One region of the Streptomyces sp. NPDC088387 genome, then DNA from elsewhere that is predicted to be linked to it. Evidence: predicted binding sites of a transcription regulator. Region 1 holds the regulator's gene; each other region holds the start of a gene.
What was found. Region 1 encodes HrcA, which represses chaperone genes, less so after heat shock. Its sites were predicted from a motif close to TTNGCACTCNGNNNNNCNGAGTGCNAA; they were not measured.
Positions count from the first base shown of each region.

Region 1 (3,274 bases):
ACACGCCGAAACGCACCGCCAGCGCGTCCCGCTGTTCCCGTACGAAGGCCGCGCCCACGACCGCTCCGTGACCGGGCACGTACAGCGCGTCCTCGCCGCCGAGCGACAGCAGCCGGTCCAGGGCGTGCGGCCACCGCGCGGGTACGGCGTCGGGGCCCGCCTGCGGCACCCCGGACTCCTCCACGAGGTCACCGCAGAAGACCACCTCGGGCCCGCCCGGCACCAGTACGGCGAGATCGTGGGCGGTGTGACCGGGGCCGACGTTCGCGAGCAGCACCTGACGGCCGCCGCCGAGGTCGAGGGTCCACTCGCCGCCGACGTGGTGCCGGGGCGCCACGAGGGCGTCCACCGCCTCCGTGGCGTCGGCCTCGGCGAGCCCGTTGCCGACCGCGTCCGAACGCAGCTCCTCGCGCGCGTGCCGTCCGCTCAGCGCCGCCTCCGCCCCGACCGCGCCGAACACCTCCGCGCCCGCGAACGCCGCCGCGCCGAAGACGTGGTCGAAGTGCGGGTGGGTGAGCGCGAGATGAGTCACACGGTGACCGGCGAGCGCCTCCGCCTGGGCCCGCAGCAGGGCACCCTCCCGCAGGCTCGACCCGGCGTCGATCAGCAGCACGGAACCCTCCCCGACCACCAGCCCCACGGTGCAGTCCCACCCCGGCAGCCGGCGGCGTCCGACCCCGGCCCCCAGCCGCTCCCACCCCAGCTCTTCCCAAGTCACCGTCATACGGCGACGCTAGCGGTACGCCCTGCACCGCACGACCTCGTGCGAACCTCGCAGGCCCGGCCTTGCCCGGGGCGTACCCGACGGCCGTACACTGGGCCGGACAGGGCTGGCACTCGCATGCGCAGAGTGCCAGGCAGTCGCCGAGAGACCGACCGCTGGAGGTGTGCGCGATGCTCAGCGAGCGAAGGTTGCAGGTGTTGCGCGCCATCGTCCAGGACTACGTGGGCACGGAGGAGCCGGTCGGCTCCAAGGCCCTCACCGAGCGGCACAACCTCGGTGTCTCCCCGGCCACCGTGCGCAACGACATGTCGGCCCTGGAGGACGAGGGCTTCATCGCGCAGCCGCACACGTCGGCCGGGCGGATCCCGACGGACAAGGGCTACCGGCTGTTCGTCGACAAGCTGGCCGAGGTCAAGCCGCTGACCGCCCCCGAGCGGCGCGCGATCCAGAGCTTCCTCGACAGCGCCCTCGACCTCGACGACGTGGTGGCCCGTACGGTACGGCTGCTCGCGCAGCTCACCCGGCAGGTCGCCGTCGTGCAGTACCCGTCGCTGACCCGGTCCACCGTGCGCCACGTCGAGCTGCTGTCGATGGCACCCGCGCGCGTGATGCTGGTCCTGATCACCGACACCGGCCGGGTCGAGCAGCGCATGGTCGACTGCCCGGCGCCCTTCGGCGAATCGTCCCTCGCCGACCTGCGGGCGCGGCTGAACAGCCGGGTCGCGGGCAGGCGTTTCGCGGACGTGCCGACGCTGGTGCAGGATCTGGCCGAGAGCTTCGAAGCCGAGGACCGGGGCGCCGTCCAGACGGTACTCTCCACACTCCTGGAGACGCTCGTCGAGCAGACCGAGGAGCGGCTGATGATCGGCGGCACCGCCAATCTCACACGCTTCGGACATGATTTCCCCCTCACCATCCGGCCCGTCCTGGAGGCGCTGGAGGAGCAGGTCGTGCTTCTCAAGTTGCTTGGCGAGGCGACGGATTCGGGCATGACCGTGCGGATCGGTCACGAGAACGCCCATGAGGGACTCAACTCCACGTCCGTGGTGTCGGTGGGCTACGGTTCGGGCGGCGAGGCGGTTGCCAAGCTCGGCGTGGTCGGACCGACCCGCATGGATTACCCGGGAACGATGGGAGCGGTACGCGCAGTGGCACGGTACGTCGGACAGATCCTGGCGGAGTCGTAAGTGGCCACGGACTACTACGCCGTTCTCGGCGTGCGCCGAGACGCGTCGCAGGAAGAGATCAAGAAGGCCTTCCGGCGGCTCGCCCGCGAGCTGCACCCGGACGTCAACCCCGATCCGAAGACCCAGGAGCGGTTCAAGGAGATCAACGCCGCCTACGAGGTGTTGTCGGACCCGCAGAAGAAGCAGGTCTACGACCTCGGCGGCGACCCGCTCTCGCAGGCCGGCGGAGCCGGTGCGGGTGGCTTCGGCGCGGGTGGCTTCGGGAACTTCTCGGACATCATGGACGCCTTCTTCGGTACGGCGTCGCAGCGCGGGCCGCGCTCGCGCACCCGCCGCGGCCAGGACGCCATGATCCGGATCGAGGTCGAGCTCAACGAGGCCGCCTTCGGCACGACGAAGGACATCCAGGTCGACACGGCCATCGTCTGCACCACGTGCAGCGGTGAGGGTGCCGCGCCGGGGACCACCGCGCAGACGTGCGACATGTGCCGCGGACGCGGTGAGGTGTCGCAGGTCACCCGGTCCTTCCTGGGCCAGGTCATGACCTCGCGCCCGTGCCCCCAGTGCCAGGGCTTCGGCACCGTGGTGCCGACCCCGTGCCCGGAGTGCGCGGGCGACGGCCGGGTGCGGTCGCGCCGGACCCTCACGGTCAAGATCCCGGCCGGTGTGGACAACGGCACGCGGATCCAGCTGGCCGGCGAGGGCGAGGTCGGCCCCGGTGGCGGCCCCGCGGGCGATCTGTACGTCGAGATCCACGAGCTGCCGCACTCGACGTTCCAGCGGCGCGGTGACGACCTGCACTGCACGGTCACGATCCCGATGACGGCGGCGGCCCTCGGCACGAAGGTGCCGCTGGAGACGCTGGACGGCATGGAGGAGGTCGACATCCGGCCCGGCACCCAGTCCGGGCAGTCGATCCCGCTGCACACCCGCGGTGTCACGCATCTGCGGGGCGGCGGCCGGGGTGACCTGATCGTCCATGTCGAGGTCCAGACCCCGACCAAGCTGGATCCCGAGCAGGAGCGGTTGCTGCGGGAGATGGCGAAGCTGCGCGGGGAGGAACGGCCCACGGGCCAGTTTCAGCCGGGGCAGCAGGGACTCTTCTCCCGACTGAAGGACGCGTTCAACGGGCGTTAGGGCACGGGGGCTGCCGCCCCCGGCCCCGCTTCGGCCAGAACGGCCTCGTCCTCAAGCGCCGGACGGGCTGGATTCTCCGGCCGTAGCCGCTGGGGTGCGGCCCCGGACCGGGGGAGTTTCCGGCCGTGGTCGCCCGGAAGCGGCCCGTATGCCCCCGGCCTATGCCAACGGTCAGGCCGGATTCGGACTTGTTCGGAGGACGTGACAACATGCCGTCATGTCCTCC
Region 1 is NZ_JBIVNC010000001.1:928,031-931,304, reverse strand. Features, by position in the region: gene ACIQAC_RS04245 (MBL fold metallo-hydrolase) at 1-724, opposite strand, end outside; gene hrcA (heat-inducible transcriptional repressor HrcA) at 895-1,911, shown strand; gene dnaJ (molecular chaperone DnaJ) at 1,912-3,048, shown strand; gene ACIQAC_RS04230 (nitronate monooxygenase) at 3,266-3,274, shown strand, end outside.

Region 2 (3,274 bases), on a different contig from region 1:
GTTCCGGGAGGCCGGCCTCGGCTAGTCGTTTTTGTCTGCGGGTCCGTCGTGGCTGGTCGCGCCCGCGCGGCGGTAGCCGCAGATCCAACACAGCCCCGTGCCCCTGAGAAGCAGCTGACCGGAGGTTCAAAGTGAGCGTTACCGTCCGCATCCCCACCATTCTTCGTACCTACACCGGCGGTCAGGCCGAGGTTCCGGCCGAGGGCGGCACCCTCGGTGAGGTCATCGACGACCTGGAGAAGAAGCACGCCGGGATCGCCGCCCGGGTACTCGACGACCAGGGCAAGCTGCGTCGGTTCGTGAATGTCTATGTGAACGACGACGACGTCCGGTTCGAGCAGGGGCTGGAGACGGCCACCCCGGACGGTGCCGGAGTGTCGATCATTCCGGCCGTCGCGGGCGGCTGAACCCGGCGATCAGTTACCGCAAGTAAGCGCGGTTACGAAGAGTTCATTGAGTTGCCCCCTCCGTGAGAGAAGCGGAGGGGGCAATTCTGTAGGGTTGAGCGCGGTAGAGTTGGGGAACCACGGCGGCTCGCATGCCGGACGCATATGAGTGGCGTATCCACTCGGGCGTCGCGTTGCGATGAGAAGTAGCCAAAGTGTGTGGTTCTTTTGCGCCTTATGTTCGCTATGCCGGGCCCGACTTGCCCCGAACTCTGGTGAATTCTCCGTAAATTCCCGACCGGTCCTGCCCGGATTTCTCGTCCGATTGACCTGTTGCAGACGGCAGTTGGACAGATACATTCAGCCGCGGTCGACGCGTTCCGGCGCACGCCCCCGTCCGATGGGGTCGTAGGTCTGACCCGGATCCGCGAAGTGTGGATCTGTGCAAGGGCCAGTAATAGGGGAGTTAGGCATGGCTCAGGGCACCGTCAAGTGGTTCAACGCGGAGAAGGGGTACGGCTTCATCGCGGTCGACGGTGGTGCGGACGTCTTCGTCCACTACAGCGCCATTCAGATGGACGGCTACCGCACCCTGGAAGAGGGCCAGCGGGTGGAGTTCGAGATCTCGCAGGGCCAGAAGGGTCCGCAGGCCGACATGGTTCGCGTCGCCGCCTGAACATTTCACGCGAAGGGCCCGTACCCGGCAGGGTACGGGCCCTTCCATGTGTCCGGAACCCGACCCCCGGGGCCCGCCCCGCGCCCCTCGCGCCGCCCCCTCGCGCGGTCCGCTTCACGAGCGCACCTTGCACTCGCCATGCCCGAGTGCTAATCATTGGCGTTAGCACTCTGAAGGTGAGAGTGACAACGAAGGACCGGGTCGGTGAGGCCCGCAGGCCGGGTGGGGCAGAGAACCACGAGGTGTGCGAGCCGTCCGTCGCGGGCGCGGGCGCGGTCCGAAGGAATCACCCCCAGTCCTGGAGGGACCACTTCACATGGCCAAGATCATCGCGTTCGACGAGGAGGCGCGGCGCGGCCTTGAGCGCGGTATGAACCAGCTCGCCGACGCCGTCAAGGTCACCCTCGGCCCCAAGGGCCGCAACGTCGTCCTTGAGAAGAAGTGGGGCGCCCCCACGATCACCAACGATGGTGTCTCCATCGCCAAGGAGATCGAACTCGAAGACCCGTACGAGAAGATCGGCGCCGAGCTGGTCAAGGAAGTCGCCAAGAAGACGGACGACGTCGCCGGCGACGGTACGACCACCGCGACCGTGCTCGCGCAGGCCCTCGTCAAGGAAGGCCTTCGCAACGTAGCCGCGGGCGCCAACCCCATGGCCCTCAAGCGTGGCATCGAGAAGGCCGTCGAGGCCGTCTCCTCCGCCATCCTGGAGCAGGCCAAGGAGGTCGAGACCAAGGAGCAGATCGCCTCCACGGCCTCCATCTCCGCCGCCGACACCCAGATCGGCGACCTGATCGCCGAGGCCATGGACAAGGTCGGCAAGGAAGGCGTCATCACCGTCGAGGAGTCGCAGACCTTCGGTCTCGAGCTTGAGCTCACCGAGGGCATGCGCTTCGACAAGGGCTACATCTCCGCCTACTTCGCCACCGACATGGAGCGCATGGAGGCGTCGCTCGAGGACCCGTACATCCTCATCGCGAACTCCAAGATCTCCAACGTCAAGGACCTGCTCCCGCTCCTGGAGAAGGTCATGCAGTCGGGCAAGCCGCTGCTGATCATCGCCGAGGACGTCGAGGGCGAGGCCCTGTCGACCCTGGTCGTCAACAAGATCCGCGGCACCTTCAAGTCCGTCGCGGTCAAGGCCCCGGGCTTCGGCGACCGCCGCAAGGCGATGCTGAACGACATCGCGATCCTCACGGGTGGCGAGGTCATCTCCGAGGAGGTCGGTCTCAAGCTCGAGAACACCTCCCTGGACCTTCTGGGCCGTGCCCGCAAGGTCGTCATCACCAAGGACGAGACCACCATCGTCGACGGTGCCGGCTCCTCCGAGCAGGTTCAGGGCCGGGTCAACCAGATCCGCGCCGAGATTGAGAACAGCGACTCGGACTACGACCGCGAGAAGCTCCAGGAGCGCCTGGCGAAGCTCGCCGGCGGTGTCGCGGTCATCAAGGCCGGTGCCGCCACCGAGGTCGAGCTCAAGGAGCGCAAGCACCGCATCGAGGACGCCGTGCGCAACGCCAAGGCGGCCGTCGAGGAGGGCATCGTCGCCGGTGGCGGCGTGGCCCTGCTCCAGGCCTCCGCGGCGCTGGACAAGCTGGAGCTCGTGGGCGACGAGGCCACCGGTGCGGCCGCGGTCAAGCTCGCGCTCGAGGCCCCGCTGAAGCAGATCGCCGTCAACGCCGGCCTCGAAGGCGGCGTTGTGGTGGAGAAGGTCCGCAACCTCCCCGTGGGTGAGGGCCTGAACGCCGCGACCGGGGAGTACGTCGACATGCTCGCCGCGGGCATCCCCGACCCGGCGAAGGTGACACGTTCCGCACTTCAGAACGCCGCCTCCATCGCCGCGCTGTTCCTCACCACCGAGGCCGTCATCGCCGACAAGCCGGAGAAGGCGGGCGCCGCCCCGGCCGGCGGCGGCATGCCGGGCGGTGACATGGACTTCTGATCAACTCCGGTTGATCCAGCGTCCTTTGCCGAGGGCGGCACCTCCCGAACTCCGGGGGGTGCCGCCCTCGGGCGTTTCCCCGCCGGTGCGTTGGCATGTGCCGACGGCACACGCCGTCAACCGGAGTGGCACATCCGCGTCCACGCAAGCCCTCCATGCCTCCCCGCAAGGGGGATCTTTGTTCGCTTCCCGCCCCTCGGAGCGTGAACTCCCGCTAGCGTGCGGCGCATGCGGATTCTTCAGCTGTCCGACACCCACCTCGAGCGCACA
Region 2 is NZ_JBIVNC010000011.1:138,582-141,855, forward strand. Features, by position in the region: gene thrC (threonine synthase) at 1-25, shown strand, start outside; gene ACIQAC_RS27800 (MoaD/ThiS family protein) at 132-407, shown strand; gene ACIQAC_RS27805 (cold-shock protein) at 859-1,062, shown strand; gene groL (chaperonin GroEL) at 1,379-3,004, shown strand; gene ACIQAC_RS27815 (metallophosphoesterase) at 3,233-3,274, shown strand, end outside.
Region 2: groL (chaperonin GroEL) is a predicted target of HrcA. The motif match lies at 1,189-1,215, and genes of this name have one in related genera.

Region 3 (3,274 bases), on a different contig from region 1:
ATCTGCGGCATGCAAAACGTGATCGAGAAGCACTACGGCAAACGCCCCACGCTCTTCCGCCCGCCCTTCGGCAACTACAACGAGGACACCCTGCGCGCCGCCAAGGCCTGCGGCATCAAGTACGCGCCGCTGTGGAGCGAGGAGGTCTTCGTCGACCGCTGGGAGTACCGCGAGTGGGACCGCGACCTGCACCCCGGCGACATCGTCCTCAGCCACTTCCGCGGCACCGACGACTGGAAGGGCACCATGCCCGACATGATCCGTCTCTTCCTGCGCAAGGTGACGGAGAAGGGGTACGCCGTGGCCCGCCTGGAGGACTACCTGTGAGGCCCCGGCTGCTCCTCACCGCGCTGCTGCTGCTCACCGTGTCGGCGGGCTGCGGCCGTACCGGCGGCCCGGCCGGCTGGGTGCGGACGGACGACGGGCCCGGCGCCGCCCACGGCGCCGGCTCCGGCACCCCCACCCCCGACAACGGCCCCCCGCACCGCCGCTGGGGCCTGCCCGCCCCCCTCTCCGCACCCCCGGCCGGCCCGGCCCGCCCGACCTCCCTGCCCCGGGTCGTCGACCACATCCCCACCCGCGACAAGGTCGTCTTCCTCACCTACGACGACGGCGCCGAACGCGACCCGAGATTCGTCGACCTGGTCCGCGAACTCCGCCTCCCGGTCAGCCTGTTCCTCACCGACAGCGTCGCGGGCCCCGGCTACGGCCACTTCGCCCGGCTGCGCTCGGTCGGCGCGAGCATCCAGAACCACACCCTCGACCACGCGGCCCTGCGCGGCCTGCCCTACGCCGGCCAGCGCGCCGAGATCTGCGGCCAGCAGAACAAACTCCGCTCCCGCTTCGGCATCCGCCCCCACCTGCTCCGCCCGCCCTACGGCATGTACGACGACACCACCCTGCGCGCGGCGGCCGACTGCGGCACCCCCACCCTCACCCTCTGGCGCGCCACGGCCACCGACACGGACACCCACTACACCCGCCCCCCACACCGCCTGACCCCGGGCGACATCATCTCGGTCACCCCGGACGAGACGACGGGCCCGACCCTGGTCACCCGCACCACCCGCCTCCTGAGAGAAATCCAGCAGGCAGGCCTGACGGTGGCAAACCTGGACGACTACCTGTAGCCCCCACCACCAGCCCGTCCGGCGTTTGAGGACAAGGGGGTCTGGGGGCACAGCCCCCAGGAAGAAAAACGCCGCCTCACAGGCAACGGACGTACACAGGAATCCGAACCCGCGCCGCAGGCACTGGCACTCCGCTTGACCGAGTGCTAATCGCGGTCATAGTCTCGGGTCTGGCACTCCCCCCTGGAGAGTGCCAACAAAGCGACGGGCAGGTCCGGCACCCGCGACGACGGATCGACCTGGTCGCCACCTCAGACAGTTAACCCCGTGAGATCTCCGAAGGGGGAGGTCGGATCGTGACGACCACCAGCTCCAAGGTTGCCATCAAGCCGCTCGAGGACCGCATTGTGGTCCAGCCGCTCGACGCCGAGCAGACCACGGCCTCGGGCCTGGTCATTCCGGACACCGCCAAGGAGAAGCCCCAGGAGGGCGTCGTCCTGGCCGTGGGTCCCGGCCGTTTCGAGAACGGCGAGCGTCTTCCGCTCGACGTCAAGACCGGCGACATCGTGCTGTACAGCAAGTACGGCGGCACCGAGGTGAAGTACAACGGCGAGGAGTACCTCGTCCTCTCGGCTCGCGACGTGCTCGCGATCATCGAGAAGTAATTCACCGCACAGTAATTCTTTGAGCTGCGCCCCAGGCCCCCGCGACCACTAATCACCCCGGGCGCCCGGGGCGCAGTGTCATTTCACCCAGAACTCCGAGAGGGCTCACGCTGTCATGGCGAAGATCCTGAAGTTCGACGAGGACGCCCGTCGCGCCCTTGAGCGCGGCGTCAACAAGCTTGCCGACACCGTCAAGGTGACGATCGGCCCCAGGGGTCGCAACGTCGTCATCGACAAGAAGTTCGGCGCTCCGACCATCACCAACGACGGCGTCACCATCGCCCGCGAGGTCGAGCTCGACGACCCGTACGAGAACCTTGGTGCCCAGCTCGTGAAGGAGGTGGCGACCAAGACCAACGACATCGCGGGTGACGGCACCACCACCGCCACCGTGCTGGCCCAGGCGCTCGTCCGCGAGGGCCTGAAGAACGTCGCCGCCGGCGCCTCCCCGGCCGCCCTGAAGAAGGGCATCGACGCGGCCGTCGCGGCGATCTCCGAGGACCTCCTCGCGACCGCCCGGCCGATCGAGGAGAAGTCCGACATCGCCGCCGTCGCCGCGCTGTCCGCCCAGGACCAGCAGGTCGGCGAGCTCATCGCCGAGGCGATGGACAAGGTCGGCAAGGACGGTGTCATCACCGTCGAGGAGTCCAACACCTTCGGTCTGGAGCTGGACTTCACCGAGGGCATGGCCTTCGACAAGGGCTACCTGTCGCCGTACTTCGTGACGGACCAGGAGCGCATGGAAGCCGTCCTGGAAGACCCGTACATCCTCATCCACCAGGGCAAGATCTCCTCCATCGCGGACATGCTGCCGCTGCTGGAGAAGATCATCCAGTCCAACGCCTCGAAGCAGCTGCTGATCATCGCCGAGGACGTCGAGGGCGAAGCGCTCTCCACCCTCGTGGTGAACAAGATCCGCGGCACCTTCAACGCCACCGCGGTGAAGGCCCCCGGCTTCGGCGACCGCCGCAAGGCGATGCTCCAGGACATGGCCACCCTCACCGGTGCCACCGTCATCTCCGAGGAGGTCGGCCTCAAGCTCGACCAGGTCGGTCTGGACATCCTCGGCTCCGCCCGCCGGATCACCGTCACCAAGGACGACACCACCATCGTCGACGGCGCCGGTGACAAGTCCGAGGTCGAGGGCCGTATCGCCCAGATCAAGGCCGAGATCGAGAACACCGACTCCGACTGGGACCGCGAGAAGCTCCAGGAGCGCCTCGCGAAGCTGGCCGGCGGCGTGTGCGTGATCAAGGTCGGCGCCGCCACCGAGGTGGAGCTGAAGGAGAAGAAGCACCGTCTGGAGGACGCCATCTCCGCGACCCGCGCCGCGGTCGAGGAGGGCATCGTCTCCGGTGGTGGCTCCGCTCTGGTGCACGCCGCCAAGATCCTGGAGGGCAACCTCGACAAGACCGGCGACGAGGCCACCGGTGTCGCCGTGGTCCGCCGCGCGGTCGTCGAGCCGCTGCGCTGGATCGCCGAGAACGCCGGCCTGGAGGGTTACGTCATCACCTCCAAGGTCGCCGAGCTCGAAAAGGG
Region 3 is NZ_JBIVNC010000004.1:401,617-404,890, reverse strand. Features, by position in the region: gene ACIQAC_RS13215 (polysaccharide deacetylase family protein) at 1-327, shown strand, start outside; gene ACIQAC_RS13210 (polysaccharide deacetylase family protein) at 324-1,130, shown strand; gene groES (co-chaperone GroES) at 1,427-1,735, shown strand; gene groL (chaperonin GroEL) at 1,851-3,274, shown strand, end outside.
Region 3: groES (co-chaperone GroES) is a predicted target of HrcA. The motif match lies at 1,254-1,280, and genes of this name have one in related genera.